DNA from 3 places in the Bacillus cereus group sp. RP43 genome. Region 1 is predicted to be linked to each of the others. Evidence: riboswitches for the same ligand, from Rfam matches in the RefSeq annotation. Region 1 holds a riboswitch; each other region holds the start of a gene.

Region 1 (7,688 bases):
GATTGGGGTTATGAGTTTTAGAGGAAATAAGGGAGGAATTCAAATGTATTTACACGGCACAAGCCGAATCAATGGGCAAGGACACTTAGAAATTGGTGGGTGCGATACGACGCAGCTAGCAAAACAATACGGAACACCACTTTATGTATACGATGAAGAGTCTATTCGAGGAAAGTGCCGCGCGTTTCATCGTGCTTTTAAAGAAAGTGGTTTCTCTTATCAAGTAGCATATGCAAGCAAGGCGTTCTTGTGCATGGAGATGTGCCGAGTAGCTCGTGAAGAGAATATGTCTTTAGACGTTGTTTCTGGAGGAGAATTATATACTGCGCTCCAAGCTGGTTTTCCGGCATCGCGTATTCATTTTCACGGAAATAATAAAACAGAAGAAGAAATGATTATGGCTCTTCAGGCGAATATCGGTTGTTTTGTAGTAGATAATTTCTTAGAATTAGAAATCTTACATGATTTAGCAATGCAACATGGGAAATTTGTGAACATATTAATCCGTGTAACGCCTGGAGTAGAGGCACATACACACGAATATATAACAACAGGTCAAGAGGATTCGAAATTTGGGTTTGGTGTTTCAAATGGTCAAGCGATGCAAGCAATTGAGCTTGCCTTGCAAAAATCAAATTATAATGTGCTAGGAATTCACTCGCACATCGGATCACAAATATTTGAAACGGCTGGATTTGTTCGAGCAATTGAAGTACTCCGCCAATTTTTAGAAGAAGTGAGAGAGCGAACACATTATGTGATGAAAGTATTAAATGTGGGCGGAGGTTTCGGTATACGTTATACGGAGTCAGATGCACCATTAACACTTGAAACGTATGTGCACGCTGTAACAAGTACGATAAGAGAACAATTTACATTATGTGAATATCCGCTTCCAGAAATATGGATTGAACCAGGTCGTAGTATCGTAGGTGATGCTGGAACAACACTTTATACAGTCGGAGCGGTGAAAGAGATTCCTGGCATTCGGAAATATGTTTCAGTCGATGGTGGAATGACAGATAATTTAAGACCAGCTCTATACGGAGCCCGTTATGAGGCGATGTTGGCGAATCGAGGGAATGATAAGAATGAGGAGCTCGTTTCGATTGCTGGGAAATGCTGTGAAAGTGGAGATATGCTGATTTGGGATATTAACTTACCGCAAGTTGCTTCTTCTGATTTACTAGCAATTTCTTGTACGGGGGCATATGGGTACTCGATGGCTAATAATTATAATCGTATTCGTAGACCAGCTGTCGTCTTTGCAAAAGGCGGGACGTCACAAATTGTCGTAGAACGTGAAACATATGAAAATATCATTGGGAACGATCGCATACGTATTAAAGAGCTGGTGTGAATGAGAAAGAAGGAGTTGTCTAGTAAAGGCAACTCCTTTTAAAAAAAGAAAAATAATTAAATATATCGGAAAACTAGGATTGAAAAAAATCAGAATTGTGATAAAATACAAATACAAAGCTTATCAAGAGAAGCTGAGGGAACTGGCCCTACGAAGCTCGGCAACCTGCTTATAGAAAGCAAGGTGCTAAATCCAGCAAAATGGAATCCATTTTGAAAGATAAGGTAAAATATATTACCGAACAGTCTTTTCGAAATGGGAAAGATTTTTTTTATGAATAAAAAGGGGGCTGTTTGCGTGAGCGTACGGGAACATTTTGATGAAGTGTCCGAAAAAATTCAAACGATGCTTGCTGATATGAAATATGGTTCAATTACAATTGTTGTGCAAGATGGAAAAGTGATTCAATTAGAGAAAAGTGAAAAGGTCCGTTTAAAGTGAAAAGCGCTGACTAGAAAAACTAGAGGCGGTTTTAATCTATTTTTAATAGGTTAAAGCCGTCTTTTTGCTTTTACAGGGGGAAAAAACATGTTGACGTACGAAACGTGGAAAGAAAATAGTGTTTCATTTTCTGAAGAAGATGAAACGAAAGGCGCGCTATCAGTATTAAGTTGGGCTTATAGAGAGTATAAAGATGAAATTGTATATGCATGTAGCTTTGGGGTGGAGGGAATGGTTTTATTGCATCTTATAAACCAAGTAAATCCATCTGCTAAAGTTGTATTTTTAGATACAAATGTTCATTTTCAAGAAACGTACGAATTAATTAAAAAGGTACGCGAGAGATTTCCTTCATTAAATATTATAGAAAAACTGCCAGAACTTACACTTGATGAACAAGCGAAGCTTCATGGAGAGAAGTTATGGGAAAGTAATCCGAATCTTTGCTGTAGTATTAGAAAAATTTTACCGTTAGAAAAATCATTAGCAGCGGAAAAAGCGTGGATATCGGGCTTAAGAAGGGAACAATCAGAAACGCGTAAGCATACACAGTTTATAAATCAAGATCGTCGTTTTCAATCTATTAAAGTTTGTCCGCTCATTCATTGGACTTGGAAAGAAGTTTGGCGATATGTATATAAACATAGTTTGCCGTATAACCCATTGCATGATGTTGGCTATCCGAGTATTGGGTGTGAGAAATGTACATTACCTGTAGGTGATGGTGGCGACTCAAGAGATGGAAGATGGGCTGGGAAAATGAAGACGGAATGTGGCCTTCACTTTCAATGAGATAGATTTTGAAATAAAGCTAAGAAGGGATATAAGAAGATGAGTACAACAAATGAATTAGTAAACCGCATTGATGAAACATATGACATATCGAACATTGTAAAGGAAATCGAGATAGACAAAATTGCACTTAGTGATTTAGAACTTTTGGCGACAGGAGGATATAGCCCTCTTACAGGATTTTTAGGGAAGAGAGATTATGATTCAGTAGTAGAAACGCTTCGTTTAGCAAATGGAAGCGTATGGAGTATACCGATTACACTACCGGTAACAGAAGAAGTAGCAGAGAAACTGCAGGCTGGAGAGGAAGTAAAACTTGTCAACGCCGGAAATGTATATGGTGTTATTCAAATAGAAGATATTTTTGTACCTGATAAAGAAAAAGAAGCGTTACTTGTATATAAAACGACGAATGAAGCTCATCCAGGAGTAAAGAAATTATATGAACGACCAAATGTTTACGTTGGAGGAGCTATTATTCTTACAAAACGCTTTGAAAATAAGCAATTTCCTTCTTATCATTTAGATCCGATTGAAACGAGAGAAGAATTTAAAAAACGTGGCTGGAAAACAGTAGTCGGATTTCAAACGAGAAACCCGGTACATCGTGCTCATGAATATATTCAAAAGTCTGCTCTTGAAATTGTAGACGGTCTCTTTTTAAATCCACTTGTTGGGGAAACAAAGTCAGATGATATTCCTGCTGATGTAAGGATGGAAAGCTATGAAGTACTACTTCAAAACTATTATCCGAAAAACCGTGTCTTTTTAGGCGTATTTCCTGCAGCAATGCGTTACGCAGGACCAAGGGAAGCGATATTTCATGCACTAGTAAGAAAGAACTTTGGTTGCACCCACTTTATTGTAGGGCGTGATCATGCCGGGGTAGGAGACTATTACGGAACATATGAAGCGCAGGAAATCTTTACGAATTTTACAGTAGAAGAGTTAGGGATTACGCCGTTATTTTTTGAACATAGTTTCTACTGCACTAAATGTGAAGCAATGGCTTCAACGAAAACGTGTCCGCATGGAAAAGAAGACCGTGTCATCTTATCAGGTACGAAAGTACGAGAAATGTTAAGAAATGGTGAGATTCCGCCGAGTACATTTAGTCGTAAAGAAGTAGTGGAAGTGCTGATAAAAGGTTTGAAAAAAGAAGTAGTAACAGAATAGGGAGAGAACGAGATGGATACGAATATTACTTGGCATACAGCTTCTGTTTCAAAAGATGAGAGAAGAGTGAAAAATGGGCATCACAGTTTTGTAGTTTGGTTTACTGGTTTATCAGCTTCGGGTAAATCTACAGTAGCGAATGCGGTTGCTCGTAAACTGTTTGAAAAGAATATCGGAAATTATGTGCTAGATGGGGATAATATTCGCCACGGTTTAAATAAAGATTTAGGTTTTTCTGAAAGTGATCGTATGGAAAATATAAGACGTATTGGTGAAGTGGCGAAGCTATTTGTAGATCAAGGAACTGTTGTCCTTACAGCGTTTATTTCACCATTTCGAGTAGACAGAAAACAAGTTAGAGATCTATTAGCGGCAGATGAGTTTATTGAAGTCTTTGTGAAGTGTCCGATTGAAGAGTGTGAGAAACGTGATCCGAAAGGACTTTATAAAAAGGCGAGAAAAGGTGATATTAAAGAGTTTACGGGAATTGATTCACCGTATGAGGAACCAGAACAAGCGGAATTAATTGTAGAAACGCACAAGTATTCTATTGAAGAATGTGCAGAACAAATCGTGAAATACTTACAAGAGCGTAGTTTTATATAGGGGGATTAAAAATGAGTTATGAAAAAGTATGGGCTAATAATGAAAAATTAAATCAGACTGAGAAAAACAAATTAGAAAAAGATGGATTGGAAATCTTTAATGATATTCCATACTACGCAGAAAATGGATTCGAATCTATTCCGAAAGAAGAGTGGGACGCATTTAAATGGGCAGGATTGTATTTGCAACGACCGAAAGAAGCGGGCTATTTTATGATGCGTGTCAATATTCCTTCTGGGATTATTACAAATGCGCAGGCAGAGGTGCTAGCTTCTATCGCTGAAGATTATGGGCGTGATGTGTTAGATATTACGACAAGACAGGCGATTCAGTTTCATTGGTTAGAAATTGGGCAAATTCCGGATATTTTTAAAAGATTAGCGAGAGTTGGTTTATCTTCAGCAGGGGCATGCGGTGATATTACACGTAATATTACAGGTAATCCACTTGCTGGAATTGATGCGAATGAACTATTTGATACAACATCGATTGTTAAAGAAATATACGATTACTTCCAACATAATGAAGAGTTTTCTAATCTACCACGTAAATTTAAAATGTCTATTAGTTCTAACATTTATAATTCAGCAAATGCAGAGATTAACTGTGTGGCATTTACACCTGCTACGAAAGAAATAGATGGTGAGAAAAAAGTTGGTTTTCATATAAAAGTAGGCGGAGGCTTATCAGCTCGTCCGTACTTAGCGGAAGAATTAGATGTATTCGTTTTACCAGAAGAAGTGAAAGCAGTATCGATTGCAATTGCTACTATATTCCGTGATTTTGGATATCGTGAAAAGCGTCATTTAGCACGTTTGAAATTTCTTGTTGCTGACTGGGGCGCGGAGAAATTTAAAGAGAAACTAATAGAGTATACAGGACCATTGCAAAGTAAAGGGGAGAGTGCTCTCAAAGGCTGGAATGCAGGATACTTTTATGGCGCCCAGGATCAAAAACAAGAGGGGTTAAAATATGTCGGTTTTAATGTGCCGGTAGGACGTTTACATGCAGAGGAAATGTTTGAGATTGCAAGAATTGCAAAGAAATATGGAAACGGACAAATCCGTACTTGTAACTCACAAAACTTCATTATTCCGAATGTTCCGCCAGAAAATGTTGCAGGATTATTAAGTGAACCGTTGTTTGAAGTAATTTCTGCAAATCCGAAATCATTTATTGGTCATGCGGTTTCATGTACTGGTATTGAGTATTGCAATCTTGCGTTAGTAGAAACGAAAGAAAGATTACACAAAATCGCAGAGTACTTAGATACACAAATTGCACTTGATGTTCCGATTCGAATTCATATGGTAGGATGCCCGAACTCCTGTGGTCAACGTCAAATTGCTGATATTGGTTTGCAAGGGATAAAACTGAAAACGAAGGAAAAGGGAATCGTTGAGGCGTTTGAAATATATGTGGGCGGAACGCTATTAGACGGAGGAGCATATAACGAAAAATTAAAAGGGAAAATAGATGGAGAAGATTTGCCGGATGTTCTCGTGTCCTTTTTAAGTTATTTCCAAAAGAATAAATTACTAGCCGAAACGTTTTATGATTTCGTCGGACGTGTTGGAGTGGAAGAATTACAAATTGTACTAAACCAAGTAGTAGAAGAAGTAATAGCGTCTTAGGAGGGACAATATGGATTTATATCGATTTGAAGCTGTATTAGTGAATAGTGTTGTTCCAATAGTCGTTGTTGCTCAAAGTGAAGAGCAAGCATTTAAGCTTGCGGAGATAGAACTTGAAAAATACTTTTTACCGCTACCAGAAGTGAAAGAAATCTCATTATATGAAAAAAAGAAGATTCGAAAAGGCGCGGCATTCGTTATTCATGAGTAAGGGGCAGTGTAATACGAAATAATAGTAACTTCCATTCGTGATGAAGAGTGGAAGTTTCATTTTATAGTAGAAATGAGGAGAGATGATGGGGAAGGTTTATATCGTTGGGGCGGGGCCTGGTGATCCAGATTTAATTACTGTTAAAGGGTTGAAATGTATCGAGAAGGCGGACGTTATTTTGTATGACCGCCTTGTGAATAAAGAGTTACTTTCTTATGCAAAGCCTGAAGCTGATTTAATTTATTGCGGGAAACTCCCGAATTATCACACGATGAAGCAAGAGACAATTAACACATTTCTTATTAAATATGCGAAAAAAGGAAAAGTTGTAACGAGGCTTAAGGGCGGAGATCCATTTGTATTTGGAAGAGGTGGGGAAGAAGCTGAAGCGTTAGCGAAGCAAAATATCCCATTTGAAATTATTCCTGGTATTTCAGCTGGGATAGCTGCTCCTGCTTACGCTGGAATTCCGGTAACGCACCGCGATGCCAGTGCAAGTTTTGCTGTTGTGACAGGGCACCGGAAAGAAGGGGCTGAAGAGGAAGTGAAGTGGGAAAGTTTAGCGAAAGGTGTAGATACATTAGCTGTCTATATGGGGGTTAGTAATTTACCTTACATATGTGAACAACTAATAAAACATGGAAAAGATCAAAGTACACCTGCTGCTATCATTGAGTGGGGAACGACATCTATGCAGCGTACTGTTACAGCAACGTTAGGAACAATTGTAGATGTAGCCAAAAAAGAACAAATTAAAAATCCGAGTATGATTGTTATTGGAGAAGTTGTCCGTTTTAGAGAAAAGATACATTGGTTTGAGAAACAAACGGAAACTGCATATCAAGTAAGCGGAGTATTGTAAAATGAAGGCTGTTATATATATATGTCATGGAAGCCGTTTGAAAGCAGCAAAAGAAGAAGCGGTTGCGTTTATTACGTCATGTATGAACTATGTAGAGGCAAATATTCAAGAAATTTGTTTTTTAGAACTAGCGAATCCTTCTATTGAAGAAGGATTTCGTAAATGTGTGGAGCGTGGTGCTACAGAGATTATCGCTATTCCTGTTTTTTTATTAGCGGCAGGACATGTAAAGAAAGATATTCCGCTTGAATTACGAAAGTTAAACGAGGAATATCCGGATATCAAAATAGTGTATGGTAATCCATTTGGTGTATCAGAAGTGCTTGTAAAAGCGGTATATAACGGAAGTGGTATTAAAGACTATGAAGAAAAAGTAACACTTTTGCTCGTTGCAAGAGGGAGTAGTGATCCGGAAACTTTACAAGACATAAAGTGGATTTCTTCTTTATTTCAAAAAGAAGAGAACATTAAAGAGGTGGAAGTTTGTTATTTAGCAGCCGCGGAGCCGAAGTTTGATGAGAAGTTGAAAGAAATTGTAGAACAAAAAGAACGGAACATTGTTGTGTTACCTTACTTATTATTTACAGGCTTACTCATGAAACATGT
Region 2 (7,170 bases), 610 kb from region 1:
CATTATATTTTCTTTTATATAGATTACTTAAAATCGAATAAGGTAATTGCTCATAATGAATTTTTTCTCCTGTTTCATCTACAACATACAAATTGTTTCCTATATAATAGGTTCCATCTTTTCGTTTGGAATACACTGTGTATCTTTCATTTGGCAATACCGTTTTTACTTTCGTCAATTGTCCATTTGGTTCTTGCCAATATATATTTACACGATCTACTAACGTAAGCATTCCAATTTGTTCTTCTTCTACTTTACGACCATTCCAGCTCACAACACGATAACCAAGCTTATATGCTTCATATTCGGGACTCGTATGAAAGCGAGAAATAATTACTTTCGTCTGTAATTGTACCCGGTCGTATAACCATTGTATGTCCCGATCGTGCATGCGAATACAACCATTTGATTCCCGACTTCCAATCGTTCCTTCACGATTTGTCCCGTGAATGGCATATTCCTTTTTATCCAGACCTAGCCATCTCGTACCGAGAGGATTATTCGGTGCACCCCCAGGTATTTTTTTACGATGGTATTCTTTATTTTTATATTTAGTTATAATACAAAAATTCCCTTCAGGCGTCGGGGTCCTGTCTCTTCCTGTCGTTATCGGAAATGTTCTAGTATAGTTTCCATCTTCAAAAAAAGAAAGCTGATTTGTCGTAAGGTTAACTAATATTAAATGATCTGTATTAGCAAAAACGCTAGCTGGCAGGCAGAAAAATAGGATTACGATAAACCATACTTTCTTCATCTAAATCCTCCTAGCACTAACATCATAATAAAGTGAAACTTTACTCGGTGGGAGGTTTTGTCCATCCCCTACTGAGTATTAGCCTTCACCAATCGGGCATTTACGGGCATTTATCTCCCACCTAACTTCCTTGCATTCGCCGAATTTTGAGGTAGGAGTCTTACTGCCCGCAAATAGCGGGATAAATGCAGTTAGCTTTACTTTGCTCTTATAAATGAAAACTATCCATTCACAATTACTCCACCATTTACATGTATCATCTGCCCTGTCACATATGCCGAATCACTAGACGCTAAATATACATATGCAGGCGCTAATTCATACGGCTGACCAGGTCTTTGCATAGGAACATTGCTCCCAAACTGTGATACTTTTTTCTCATCAAAACTAGATGGAATAAGCGGTGTCCAAATTGGTCCTGGTGCAACACCATTTACACGAATTCCTTTTTGTACTAACGACTGAGATAACGATCTTGTAAAAGCGACAATTGCTCCTTTCGTTGCAGAATAATCAATCAACGTTTCATTTCCTTCATATGCAACAATAGATGCTGTGTTTATAATTACATCCCCTTGCTTTAAATGGGATAGCGCTGCTTTTGCAACATGAAAATAAGAAAAAATATTAATACGGAACGTTTTTTCTAGCTGTTCCGCTGTAATATACTCTAGTCCTTGCTGCGGATATTGCTGTGCGACGTTATTCACAAGAACATTTAGCCCCCCTAGCTGCCGGGCGGTCTCTTCCACAATCTCCTTACAATGTTGTTCACTACTTAAATCCCCCGGCAGTAATACACAATTCACGCCTTCTTTTTCCACAAGTTGTTTCGTCTCAGTTGCATCTTCATCCTCATCTAAATAAGCAATCGCAATATTTGCTCCCTCTTTTGCAAAAGCGATAGAAACAGCTCTTCCAATCCCGCTATCTCCTCCTGTAATTAATACATTCTTTCCTTTTAACTTTTCACTTCCTTTATAATTTGGATCTTCAAACTTTGGAAGAGGATTCATTAACGATTCAATACCAGGTTGTTTATTTTGATGTTGTGCTGGCATTGTTAAAAAGTTTTTTTGCTGCGGCATAACTTCCTTCAACTCCTTTCCCCTTATAATGCGCACAATAAAAAAAACTACTTACACATTAAAGAACCGCAATTCACACACAGTTTTACGATTAATATTCGAATTTACGACATAAAATATGAGTTGTTCTAAAGTTTTTATGCAAAACTATTGCAAAATAGTTAAAAAACGAATATTATATATAACTGTTGTGAAAATTATTCGTAAAAAGAAAGGATGTTTATATGTTTAACCTTTCAAAACATAAAACTTCTATTAAAACTGAAATTATGGCAGGTATTATTACCTTTTTAACAATGGCATATATCATTGTCGTAAACCCTGTCATCCTTGGGGATGCAGGTGTTCCGTTTGAACAAGCATTTACAGCTACAATTATCGCTGCTGTTGTCGGAACATTATTTATGGCGATTTTTACTAATTTACCAATCGCAATTGCACCAGGTATGGGATTAAATGCTTACTTCTCTTATTCTGTTGTAAAAGCCCATGAAGGCATGACTTTCGCAATTGCATTCTCTGCTGTATTCGTAGCAGGTATGATTTTAATTTTGTTATCATTCACATCTTTCCGTACGAAATTAATGGAAGTAATTCCTGAGAACTTAAAACATGCACTTACTGCTGGTATCGGTCTTTTTATTGCTTTTATCGGTTTGCGCTTAACGGGAATTGTTACAAAAAATGATGCAAACTTAGTTGGGCTTGGCGATCTTCACTCTGCTCCAGTTCTACTAGCATTAGCTGGCCTTGGAATTACAATTATCCTTATGTCTTTAAATATAAACGGGGCACTATTTATCGGAATGTTATTAACTGGGATTATCGCTTACTTCACAGGTCAATTAACATTCTCAAGCGGCGTTACATCAATGCCTGGATTACCAGAAGGAATTATCGTTTCAAACCCAATTACTGCTGTTTCTGATGTAATTAATTACGGATTATACGGCGTTGTGTTCTCATTCTTCCTCGTTACACTATTTGATACAACAGGAACATTACTTGGTGTAGCACAACAAGGCGGATTTATTAAAGACGGAAAGCTTCCAAAAGCAGGACGAGCTCTTCTATCTGACTCATTCTCAGCAACAATTGGAGCTATGTTCGGAACAACACCATCAACAGCTTACATTGAATCGTCTGCTGGTGTTGCAGCTGGTGGTCGTACTGGTTTAACAACTGTTACAGTAGCTGTTCTATTTGCATTAGCAGCATTCTTTGGACCGTTAGTTAGCGCTGTTTCTGGCGTTTCAGCTATTACAGCACCATCATTAATTATCGTTGGTAGTCTTATGATGGGCTCAGTTCGCCACATCGATTGGGATACATTCGATGAAGCATTCCCAGCATTTTTAGTAATCTTAAGCATGCCACTTACATCAAGTATCTCAACAGGTATTGCACTTGGATTTATTTCATATCCACTTATGAAAGTGGCAAAAGGACAATTCCGTGCTGTTCACCCACTTGTGTATTTATTCGGGATCTTGTTCGCTTATCAATTAGTTTTCTTACCACATTAAACTCCCTCTTTATGAGGGAGTTTTTTTATGAAAAACTATTTGACAACACTACAAACTTATGGAATAATTCGAAATAGTTGAATATTCGATGTCTTATCAAGAGCAGGTGGAGGGATGAGCCCTACGAAGCCCGGCAACCGACCCATTTATGGGCACGGTGCTAATTCTTACAACACGTTGTGTTGAAAGATAAGAGTAATATGATAAGGCGTCTTTTCTATATGAAAAGGCGTTTTTCATTTTCACTCCCTCCCCTCTCTTCTTAGTTTAGGGGGGATTTTTTTATGAAGAAATTGTATTCCATCGTACTTATTTTTCTATTACTTACATTGACAGCTTGTACAAATGAACAAGATGCTATCTCTTCACAAAAGCAACAAACTGTGAAAAAAGTAACTACAACAGTAGAAAATCATTTACAAACAGAAATTCCAAGCCAAGTAAAAAAGCCATTAAAAATCGCATTAATTATGCAAATGTCCATCGGAACTTTTTCCTCTCAATATATTGAGGGTGTCAAAAAACAAGTCGAGCTATTCGGCGGTAGTGTGCAAGTCTACAATTCTGATAATGATTTAGCAAAAATGGTAGCAAATCTAGATACTGCTATTAATTCAAAAGTTGATGGTATTTTAATTGATCACGGTCGCTCTGAAGCACTAAAACCCGGAGTAGAAAAAGCATTACAAGCGAATATTCCTGTAGTGGCATTTGATAACGACCTACGCCTACCTGGTGTAACGATTATTGATCAAGATGACTATAGTCTTGCATGGAAATCATTAAAAACGTTAGCTGAAGATTTGAATGGTCAAGGGAATATCGCAGTCGTATGGGTTGGCGGATTCGCTCCAATGGAACGTCGCAATGTTATCATTGATGCTTTTTATAAACGCTATCCAAATATACAAGAAGTGGCACGATTCGGTACCGCTAGCACTAACACACCACTTGATACACAAACACAAGTAGAAGCTTTACTAAAGAAACATCCGAAAAAAGGAGATTTACAAGCTATTTTCGCTTCTTGGGATGAGTTTGCTAAAGGAGTTGTCAAAGCACTTGAACAAGCTGGTCGTACAGATATAAAAGTATACGGCATTGACTTAAGTAATGAAGATTTACAACTCATGCAAAAAGAAGATTCCCCTTGGACTGCTACCGCTGCTACTGATCCAGCTGAAGTAGGTAACGTTCAAGTACGATTCTTATATAAAAAAATCGCTGGTGAACAAACGCCAGATATTTATTCACTAGAACCTTATTTAGTAAAGAAAAATAGTTTACCAAAAGAAAATATAACAATGAATCAATTATCAAAATATATAAACGGTTGGGGAGACTCAAAAGATGCGTATTCTCCTTGGATGAAAAAATTAGAGAAGGAGAAAAAATGATGACATTCTCTCTTCAAAACATTACACATTCTTATCATGTCTCTACACCTGTTCTAGAAGATGTTTCAATTCATATTCAAAAAGGAAAAGTTCATGCTTTACTAGGAATGAACGGTGCTGGAAAAAGTACTTTACTAAAAATAGCAACTGGTGAAATTCAGCCAGTTGCTGGCGATATAAAAATCGATAATCAGTCTATTTCCTTTACTTCTCCACGTGTTGCAAAAAAACATGGTATTTCTTTCGTGACACAAGAAGTGGATTACGGCCTTATTCCTGGATTATCTATATTAGAAAATGTACTAATCGATCATTTAGCAATGCAAAATAAAGTACTATTTTCAAAATCAAAATTAGTCGTGCTCGCTAAACAACATTTGCAAACTGTACAGGTCGATTTAAATGTTTCGGAAGATGTTTCAAACTGCTCATTACATGAAAAACAATTACTTCTTATCGCAAGAGCTTTATCTAACAATACAAATTATCTTTTATTAGATGAGCCTACTTCTTCTCTTGGACCAAAAGAAGTTGAAACCTTTGGGAAACTATTAAAAAATTTAACATCAAAAGGAATTGGCATCATCCTAATTTCTCATCGTTTATCAGAGATTCGAAATTTCGCGGATGATGTAACTGTATTACATAACGGTAAAGTTGCACTTTCTGAAGCTATTACAAAGATTACAGATCAACAAATTGTGGAAGCAATGACTGGAAAACAACTTACACTTCCTATTAATACAGCACCAAAACGCGGAAAAGAAGAATTATTGAAAGTACAAGAACTTCAATTACACAAGGACCATTCTCCCCTTTCTCTCACCATACGGAAAGGTGAAACTGTTGTGATATACGGATTAATTGGAAGCGGTAAAACAACACTTGCTGAAACTTTATTTGGTGCTCGTCATACTTATCACGCAGAAATAGACGGTCAAAATATAACGATTAAAACACCACGAGATGCGATTAAAGCTAAAATCGCACTTGTACCAGAAGAAAGAAGAAAACAAGGCTTATTTCTTTCGGAAAATATTATAAGTCACACAAATTTACACCAATCAGGTTGGAGACGAAAACAAACCGAATTAAATAATGCTACTGCGGCAATTACCGCTTTCAGCATTTCACCGAATGATCCAAAAGCATTTATTCATTCACTTAGCGGAGGAAACCAACAAAAAGTCTCGATTGCAAAATGGGATGGATTCAAACCTAATCTATTTCTTTTGGACGAGCCAACTAAAGGGGTAGACATAGCTGCAAAACAAGATATTTTCCAATTCATTCGTAACATTACAGATAACGGAAGTTCCGTAATTTATTTCACAGGAGAACAGGATGAAGCGTTACATATCGCCGATCGTATTCTTATACTAGCAAACGGCAAATTTGTAGGTGAATACTTGCCGAGTGACCTGTCTCCTGAACAGCTTTTACATTTATCTGAAGGGAGCTATTCCATTGAATCTCATTCATAAAACGAAAACTAAGAAACTATATTTACCTACTCATCTTTTTTATCAATTTAGCACGATCGCTATCATTATTGGAGTTACAATTTTTTTCTCTATCGTAAACGATTCTTTTTTAACCTATAACAATATTAGTGATATTTTACGTTCTATTTCTATTGTAACGTTACTTGCAATTGGTGTTACCTTTACATTAATTGTAGATGGATTTGATTTATCAGTCGGCTCTACCGCTAGTTTAGCAACAATTACCGCGGCTTCTTGTCTCGTTTTATATCGACAAGAACTATTAGTCACACTCCTTATTCCTATTCTTTGTGGTCTATTAGTTGGATTATTTAATGCATTACTCGTTATCCGAATTAAACTACCAGATTTACTAGCTACATTAAGTATCATGTATATCGTGAATGGACTACACTTAACATTCTCAAAAGGATCTTCTATTTATGAAGGAATGTCTGGTGCCACAGGACATTTTATTCCATCCTTTTTATTTATCGGTCAGGGCTCTGTTGTAGGAATTCCAGTCCCTGTCATTATCATGCTTAGCGTCGTTTTGATTGCATATTTATTTTTAGAAAAAACAACGTACGGTCGTTTCTTTTATATGACAGGTGGGAATCGAGAAGCTGCTAGACTAGCCGGTATCCCTACTGATCGTTACCGTGTATATGCTTATATGATTAGCGGTTTACTTGCCTCCATCGGCGGCATCATTCTATGTAGCCGCGTTGGAACAGGACAAGTTTCAGCAGGCGCCCCATTATTAATGGATGCAGTTGCAGCCGCCTATATCGGTTACGCAATGTTCGGTGCTAAGAAACCAAATGTCATCGGAACATTTCTTGGCTCAGTATTAATTGGAATTATATTGAACGGCCTCACAATGATGAACGTTCCTTATTATGCACAAGACATTATTAA
Region 3 (7,170 bases), 2.4 Mb from region 1:
CAAGAAGCTAACAGGCTTTTGACCATCAAATCCGATAGCACCGTAAGCAAAATCATGAACGACTAATATATTATGTTTATTAGCAAAATGAATGGTTTCATCAAAAAAATCTTTTGATGCAGTAGCACCGGTAGGGTTATTTGGATAGTTTAAAAACATTAACTTTGCTCGCTCTGCAACAGAGTCATCAATTTTTGTATAATCCGGTAAAAAATTTTTTTCTGTAATAAGCGGCATTGTTTCAAATTGTGCTTTTGCTAAAGCAACTCCTGATAAATAATCTGGATAGCCTGGATCTGGAACGAGAATAGTATCACCAGGGTTTGTAAAACAAACTGGTAATTCTACTAATCCAGCTTTTCCGCCAAACAAAATAGCAACTTCAGTTTTTGGATTTACTACTACATCATATTCACGTTGATAGAATGTTGCCACGGCTTCTTTTAAGCTTTCGTGTCCGCGAAATGGCGGATATTTATGATGAATGGTCTTTTCAGCAGCATCTTGTAAAGCTTTAACGATATGCTGCGGTGTTGGTTGATCTGGATTACCTTGACCTAGATTAATAACATCGTGACCAGCTGCAACGACTTTGTTAACTTTTGCAACAAGTGAAGCGAAAAATTGTGTCGGCAATGATGTTACTATCTCAGAAGGTTGAAATAATTTCATACTTTCCACCTCTTTTGAAAGTTGTTACAATTCTAGTGACAAATGATATAATCTTTCCAGTATTTTGTAAAGAAAAAAATGAGAATGGGGCTGAAAAAATGAAAGTCGCATGTATTCAAATGGATATTGTCTTTGGAGATGTAGAAAAAAATATTGAGAACGCTAAAAATAAAATAAGTGAAGCGATGAAGGAAAGACCAGATGTTATCGTCTTACCAGAACTATGGACAACAGGATATGATTTAACGAGACTTTCTGAAATTGCAGATAGAGAGGGAGTAGAAACGAAAGAAAAGTTGAAAGAATGGTCGAAACAATATGGTGTACATATTGTTGGTGGTTCCATTGCGAAGCAAACAGAGCAAGGTGTTACAAATACAATGTATGTTGTAAACAATGAAGGGAATCTAATCAATGAATATAGTAAAGTACATTTATTTCAGCTTATGGATGAACATAAATATTTAGTAGCTGGTAATGAGACAGGTGAATTTAAGCTAGATGATGTAGAGTGCGCTGGCACAATTTGCTATGATATTCGTTTTCCGGAGTGGATGCGTGTTCATACTGCTAAAGGTGCAAAAGTTTTATTTGTTGTAGCAGAATGGCCATTAGTACGTTTAGGGCATTGGCGTTTGCTTTTACAGGCGAGAGCAGTTGAAAATCAGTGTTATGTTGTAGCATGTAATAGGGCAGGAAAGGATCCGAATAATGAGTTTGCAGGTCATTCTTTAATTGTCGATCCGTGGGGTGAAGTTGTAGTAGAGGCAGATGAAGAGGAATCTATTTTATTTGGAGAGCTTAAATTCGAGAAAATTAAAGAGGTTCGCAAAGGAATTCCAGTTTTTGCAGATCGTCGTCCAGAATTATACAAATAAAATGTTGACAAGTGATTTTTATTCTTGGTATAGTCTTCATCATAAAGTTAAAGATTCTAAAAATTATAAAACTCTTATCAAGAGCAGGTGGAGGGATTTGGCCCGATGAAGCCCAGCAACCGACCGTAATACCATTGTGAAATGGGGCGTTTATGACGCCAAAAGGCACGGTGCTAATTCCAGCAGAAAGTAAACTTTCTGGCAGATAAGAGGGGAGAAGATAAACTTCAAACCTCTTTCTTTGTGGGAAGAGGTTTTTTTGTGCTAGAAAAACCTCTGAATTAAAAGGGGGAGAAGACGATGGGATATTATTCATTAACAGAAGTAACAGCTGTACACTACGCAAAAGAACATGGATACTTTGAAAAGAAAGCGAATGTAATCTGCCATGAAATTGGAGATGGCAATTTAAATTACGTATTCAAATTAGATGATGGAGAAAAGACGATTATATTAAAACAAGCACTTCCATATGCAAAAGTAGTTGGTGAGAGCTGGCCATTGTCAATAAAAAGAGCAACGATTGAAAGTAAAGCATTACAAATTTTCGCGAAGTATGTACCGGAATACGTTCCAGAAGTATACAGTCATGATGAGGAGTTGGCATTGACAGTAATAGAAGATTTATCAAGACTAACGATTACAAGAAAAGGATTAATAGACGGAGAAGAGTATCCTCTTTTATCCCAGCATATTGGTCGTTTTCTAGCACATGTTTTATTTTATACTTCAGATTTCGGTTTACAGTCAGAAGAGAAGAGGGTACTAGAGGGTACATTTGTAAACCCAGACCTTAGCAAAATTACAGAAGATTTAGTGTTTACAGATCCGTTTAGTCATTATGATACGAATGATTATGAACCAGAGCTACAACTAGTGGTTGATGAACTGTGGAGTGATAAAAATTTAAAATTAAAAGTAGCACAGTATAAGTATAAGTTTTTAACGAGAAAAGAAGCTCTCATACACGGAGATTTACATACTGGTAGTATATTTTCATCACCTTCTGAAACGAAAGTAATTGATCCAGAATTTGCAACGTACGGTCCATTTGGATTTGACATCGGTCAATTTATTGCAAATTTATTATTAAATGCTTTATCTAGAGAAGAAGAAGAGAGAAATGTACTATTTTTCCATATAGAGAAGACATGGAGTTATTTTGTAGAAGCTTTTACGAGGTTATGGATTGGAGAAGGTGTAGAAGCATATACGAAAGAAAAACAATGGTTACCGATTATTTTACAAAATATCTTTACTGATGCTGTCGGATTTGCTGGATGTGAACTTATTCGTAGAACAATTGGCTTAGCGCATGTAGCGGATTTAGATGAAATAGCAAATAAAGAAAAAAGAATTCAAGCTAAGAAGCAAGCGCTATACTTAGGAAAAGAACTAATAAAATATGAATCTAAGAGTGCTGATATTCAACTGTTTCGAACATTATTTCAACAGACAGTTGGAGGCGTAAAAGCATGAGTACAATTGTTACTGTTCCGAGATCTGTAAGTTGGAAAGGCGATGCCATTGCCGTATTAAACCAAACAAAACTACCGCATATTACTGAGTTTAAAACATTAACGACTATTGAAGAGGTATGGAAAAGCATTGTTATGTTAGAAGTACGCGGGGCACCTGCAATTGGAATTGTAGCTGCGTTTGGTTTGGCGCTTGCGGCAAAGAAATACGATGCTATAAATATCGATGAGTTTCAAAAGAAGTTTAATAGAGATTGTAACTATTTAGGGACATCACGCCCGACGGCAGTCAATTTATTTTGGGCAATCGATCGTATGAGAGAATCTATTCGAGAGGTTGCTACAATAAAAGAAGCGCAAAAAATATTAGAAGAAGAAGCGCTTCGTATTCAGCAAGAGGATGAAGCTGTGTGCCGAAATATTGGAGAACATGGTTTAACGTGTTTTAAAGACGGTGATAAAATTTTAACAATTTGTAATGCAGGGAGTATCGCAACTGCTAGATATGGTACTGCATTAGCACCGTTTTATATTGGGAAAGAGAAAGGTGTACATTTACATGCGTATGCATGTGAAACAAGACCAGTTTTACAAGGGGGACGTTTAACAACTTGGGAGTTGAAGCAAGCGGAAATTGATGTAACGCTTATTACGGATAATACTGCGGCACATGCAATTCGAACGAAAGAAATTAATGCGATTATCGTAGGGGCAGATAGAATCGTTGAAAACGGTGATACTGCTAATAAAATAGGAACATTAAATTTAGCTATATTAGCAGAGTATTTCGGTATCCCATTTTACGTTGCAGCACCGTTATCTACGTTTGATATTACGAAACAAACAGGTACCGAAATTGTTATTGAAGAAAGAGATGAAACAGAAGTTACGAAAATTTTTGGCAAACAAGTAGCACCAATTGGTACAGATGTTTATAATCCTGCATTTGACGTAACACCGCATGAATTAATTACAGGTATTATTACTGAGAGAGGTATTATACGTGGAGATTATAAGCGAGAAATTGCATCATTATTTGAAAAACAAGCTAATACATAATAGCTTGTTTTTTTATGCCTAAATGTGTTCTTTCCCCTTATTTATATAATGAAAGGAGGAGAGAAGGATGGAAGAGTGGATCAGGATGATAGGTAATGTGGGGTTTCCAATTGTTGTAACACTATATTTACTACATCGCATTGAAAGCAAATTAGACGGAGTGATTGTTGCAATTGAGAAACTCCCTAAACAATTACTAAAGTAGGAAGATCCTCGCGATAGAAAGTAAAATAAAGTTTGCTCTTCATGAGCAAACTTTATTTTTTATTGAGCAGTATATCCACCATCGATAACAACAGCTTGACCAGTTATGCCTTTTGCTTTTTCACTTGCTAAAAACATAGCATAATCTGCAATTTCTTGTACTTGCAACAAGCGTTTTTGCGGTACAAGAGGATAAATAACATCTTCTAAAACATTTTCAAGTGGTATATTTCGTGTAGTTGCTAAATCTTGTAGTTGATTTCGTACAAGGGGAGTATCAACATATCCGGGACAAAGAGCGTTTACAGTAATTCCATGAGTTGCTCCCTCTAAAGCAGCCACTTTTGTTAATCCGATTACTCCATGTTTCGCACTATTATAAGCAGCTTTTCCAGCAAATCCGACAAGGCCGTTAATAGAAGCGATATTAATAATTCGTCCATACTGTTGTTTCTTCATAATAGGAAAGGCAAGCTTGGTTGCAATAAATGGAGCAATTTGCATAATTTTAATAAGAAGTTCGAACTTATCCGTTGGAAAATCTTCAATTGGTGAGACGTACTGCATTCCTGCGTTGTTAATTAATACGTCTAATGAACCGAAGTGAGTAACTGTTTGAGAAATTGCTGCTGCAATTTCTTCTTCAGCTGTAACGTCACATTTTAAACCGATAGCTTGATAGCCTTCTTTTTGCAATTGTTCAGCAGCTTCTTTTGCACGATCTTCAAGGCGATCACTAATGACAACTCTAGCACCTTCTTTTGCGAAAGCACTTCCCATTTCATAACCAATACCGCTCGCAGCACCTGTTAAAAAGACAACTCGATTTGTAACCATGATGAAAAACACTCCTTCATAATAAAAGTTCTCTTATTGCTCTATTTAGAGAGGCGATAATGAAATCCCTGCAAACATTTGGAAAATATCTTTAGCTATCTTGCTTTACAAAATAGTCTTTGCTATACTATTTTGTAAAGCAAGATACTTACGCTTATCTATCTTGTAAAACAAGATAGTGGGAGGATTTGAAATATGTCGACAAGTCAAATGCTAAAAGGGATTTTAGAAGGTTGCTTACTTGCTATTATTTCTGAAGGTGAAATATATGGTTATGAAATGAGTGAAAAACTAGCGAAATATGGTTTCACAATGGCGAGTGAGGGAAGTATTTATCCGTTATTAATACGAATGCAAAAGGAAGGATTAATAACAAGTGTAATGAAGGAATCTCCATCTGGCCCAAAGCGAAAATATTATACATTAACAGAAAAAGGCGAGGAAGCACTGGATGAATTTATGGATCGCTGGGAAGCGATGCAAAGTAGTGTAGAGCGTCTAATTGAGGGGAAGGGGAGAAAGAAATAATGTTATCAAATGAAGCGCGAAATTTTTTATTGGATATGAGATTATTTTTAACTGCAAAGAGTGTGAAAGAAAGCGATATTGAAAGCTTTTTAGAAGATGCAGAGTTGCATTTAATAGAAGGTGAGAGTGATGGGAAAAGTGTAGAAGAAATTTTCGGAAGCTCGCCGAAAGAATATGCAAATGAACTTGTAAAAGTAATGGAAAGAGATAGACAGGAAACGTGGAAGCAAATTGGGTTTACGGTAATGAATATCGTTTCGTTTTGGATTATTGCCTCTATTTTAATAGTTAATAATGGGATTTTACAGATTTCGCTTATTCAGTGTATTGGCTATAGTTTTACATTGATTTTAGCTGTTGTGGGTCCAAATTTTCTGCTTCGTAAAATGACCTTTGTAACAAGTTTTACAAAAACGTGGTTCTCCATGCGGTTTTTAGTCATGATAGCGCCAATGTTTTTATTAGGAGCTGTTACGATATTAGATGTGATATATCCTACAACGATGTTTACGTTGACTCTAGTCCAAAGTTATATATTAGCTGGAGGGATCTTTATCCTCACGGTATCTATGAATATATATTTTGAAGGATGGTTTAAAAACTTATATTTAATTATTCCGCTTTCTATTATGTTAGTGTTTAAAACATTTACATCGGAAGATCTTATGCCAATGTTATTTCAAATTGTATGCTTGTATGGAAGTTTATTTATTTTAATTTTCCTTGAAATTATGATGAAGGCGAATAGAAGAGAAACGGTTAAATAAGGGAGGGGGGAATGGGATGCTTTCTCAAGATTCACGAGATTTTCTGGAAAATACAGGTACTTATTTAACAGCAAAAGGGATAAGTGAAAAAGATATTGAATCCTTTTTAGAAGATGCAGAATTGCATTTAACTGAAGGTGAAAAAAGGGGCAAGAGTGTAGAGGATATATTTGGTGATTCACCAAAGGAATATGCAAATCAACTTGTAAAAGAAATGCAAGTGGATTATAAACGGAATTTAGGATGGCTAGCTACAGCTATTATGAGCATATTATGCTATTGGACTGTTCCAGATCTTTTATTTCGAAATTTAAATGAGCCTTATACCATTTCTTTAATAGGGTTGATTGGATATCCGATTATCTTAGTGTTAATGATTGTGGGAGGAATTTTATTTTTAAGAGGTGCTAGTTTTCAAAGGAGTATGTTGAAAAAGGGTTTACTGCTATTTGGAGCAGTAATACTTACTTATTTACCAGTATTAATAATGTTTTTAAAAGATTGGTATAGTTTTCCTTCCTATGAAGTCCCTCAATTAGGAAGATATTTAATTGGAGGGGTTATGCTAGTGATAACAACGATTGTGAATGTTCGGTCTCTTGGTTGGAGTGGTTTGTTTGTGTTAGGAATTCCAATTTTTATGATAGTGATGGTTGAACAACTAGTAAGAGTATTTTTCTAATGAGAAGCTCTAGAAATAAAAGAAGAGGATGAGCATATATGCAAATCATACTTATATGTATATTA

Evidence for each region. A riboswitch is a leader RNA that binds a small molecule or an ion and turns the genes downstream of it on or off. The one in region 1 is predicted to bind S-adenosylmethionine.
Region 2: it holds a riboswitch for S-adenosylmethionine, as region 1 does, so the genes downstream of both, QCI75_RS22965 (sugar ABC transporter substrate-binding protein) here and QCI75_RS19770 (YezD family protein) in region 1, are expected to answer to the same signal.
Region 3: it holds a riboswitch for S-adenosylmethionine, as region 1 does, so the genes downstream of both, mtnK (S-methyl-5-thioribose kinase) here and QCI75_RS19770 (YezD family protein) in region 1, are expected to answer to the same signal.

What each region holds. Positions count from the first base shown of each region.
Region 1 is NZ_JARVHQ010000001.1:3,791,479-3,799,166, reverse strand. It holds gene lysA (diaminopimelate decarboxylase) at 44-1,360, shown strand; SAM riboswitch class I at 1,478-1,586, shown strand; gene QCI75_RS19770 (YezD family protein) at 1,658-1,801, shown strand; gene QCI75_RS19765 (phosphoadenylyl-sulfate reductase) at 1,889-2,593, shown strand; gene sat (sulfate adenylyltransferase) at 2,633-3,769, shown strand; gene cysC (adenylyl-sulfate kinase) at 3,782-4,375, shown strand; gene QCI75_RS19750 (nitrite/sulfite reductase) at 4,387-6,009, shown strand; gene QCI75_RS19745 (DUF3906 family protein) at 6,020-6,220, shown strand; gene cobA (uroporphyrinogen-III C-methyltransferase) at 6,306-7,082, shown strand; gene QCI75_RS19735 (sirohydrochlorin chelatase) at 7,084-7,688, shown strand, end outside.
Region 2 is NZ_JARVHQ010000001.1:4,406,387-4,413,556, forward strand. It holds gene QCI75_RS22950 (L,D-transpeptidase) at 1-754, opposite strand, end outside; gene QCI75_RS22955 (SDR family oxidoreductase) at 976-1,842, opposite strand; gene QCI75_RS22960 (NCS2 family permease) at 2,067-3,368, shown strand; SAM riboswitch class I at 3,459-3,564, shown strand; gene QCI75_RS22965 (sugar ABC transporter substrate-binding protein) at 3,653-4,765, shown strand; gene QCI75_RS22970 (sugar ABC transporter ATP-binding protein) at 4,762-6,249, shown strand; gene QCI75_RS22975 (ABC transporter permease) at 6,233-7,170, shown strand, end outside.
Region 3 is NZ_JARVHQ010000001.1:1,348,781-1,355,950, forward strand. It holds gene QCI75_RS07165 (pyridoxal phosphate-dependent aminotransferase) at 1-672, opposite strand, end outside; gene QCI75_RS07170 (carbon-nitrogen family hydrolase) at 687-1,550, shown strand; SAM riboswitch class I at 1,622-1,762, shown strand; gene mtnK (S-methyl-5-thioribose kinase) at 1,851-3,029, shown strand; gene mtnA (S-methyl-5-thioribose-1-phosphate isomerase) at 3,026-4,087, shown strand; gene QCI75_RS07185 (YvrJ family protein) at 4,155-4,292, shown strand; gene QCI75_RS07190 (3-hydroxybutyrate dehydrogenase) at 4,352-5,128, opposite strand; gene QCI75_RS07195 (PadR family transcriptional regulator) at 5,324-5,656, shown strand; gene QCI75_RS07200 (DUF1129 domain-containing protein) at 5,656-6,423, shown strand; gene QCI75_RS07205 (DUF1129 domain-containing protein) at 6,440-7,105, shown strand; partial or broken gene QCI75_RS07210 (DNA-binding protein) at 7,144-7,170, shown strand, end outside.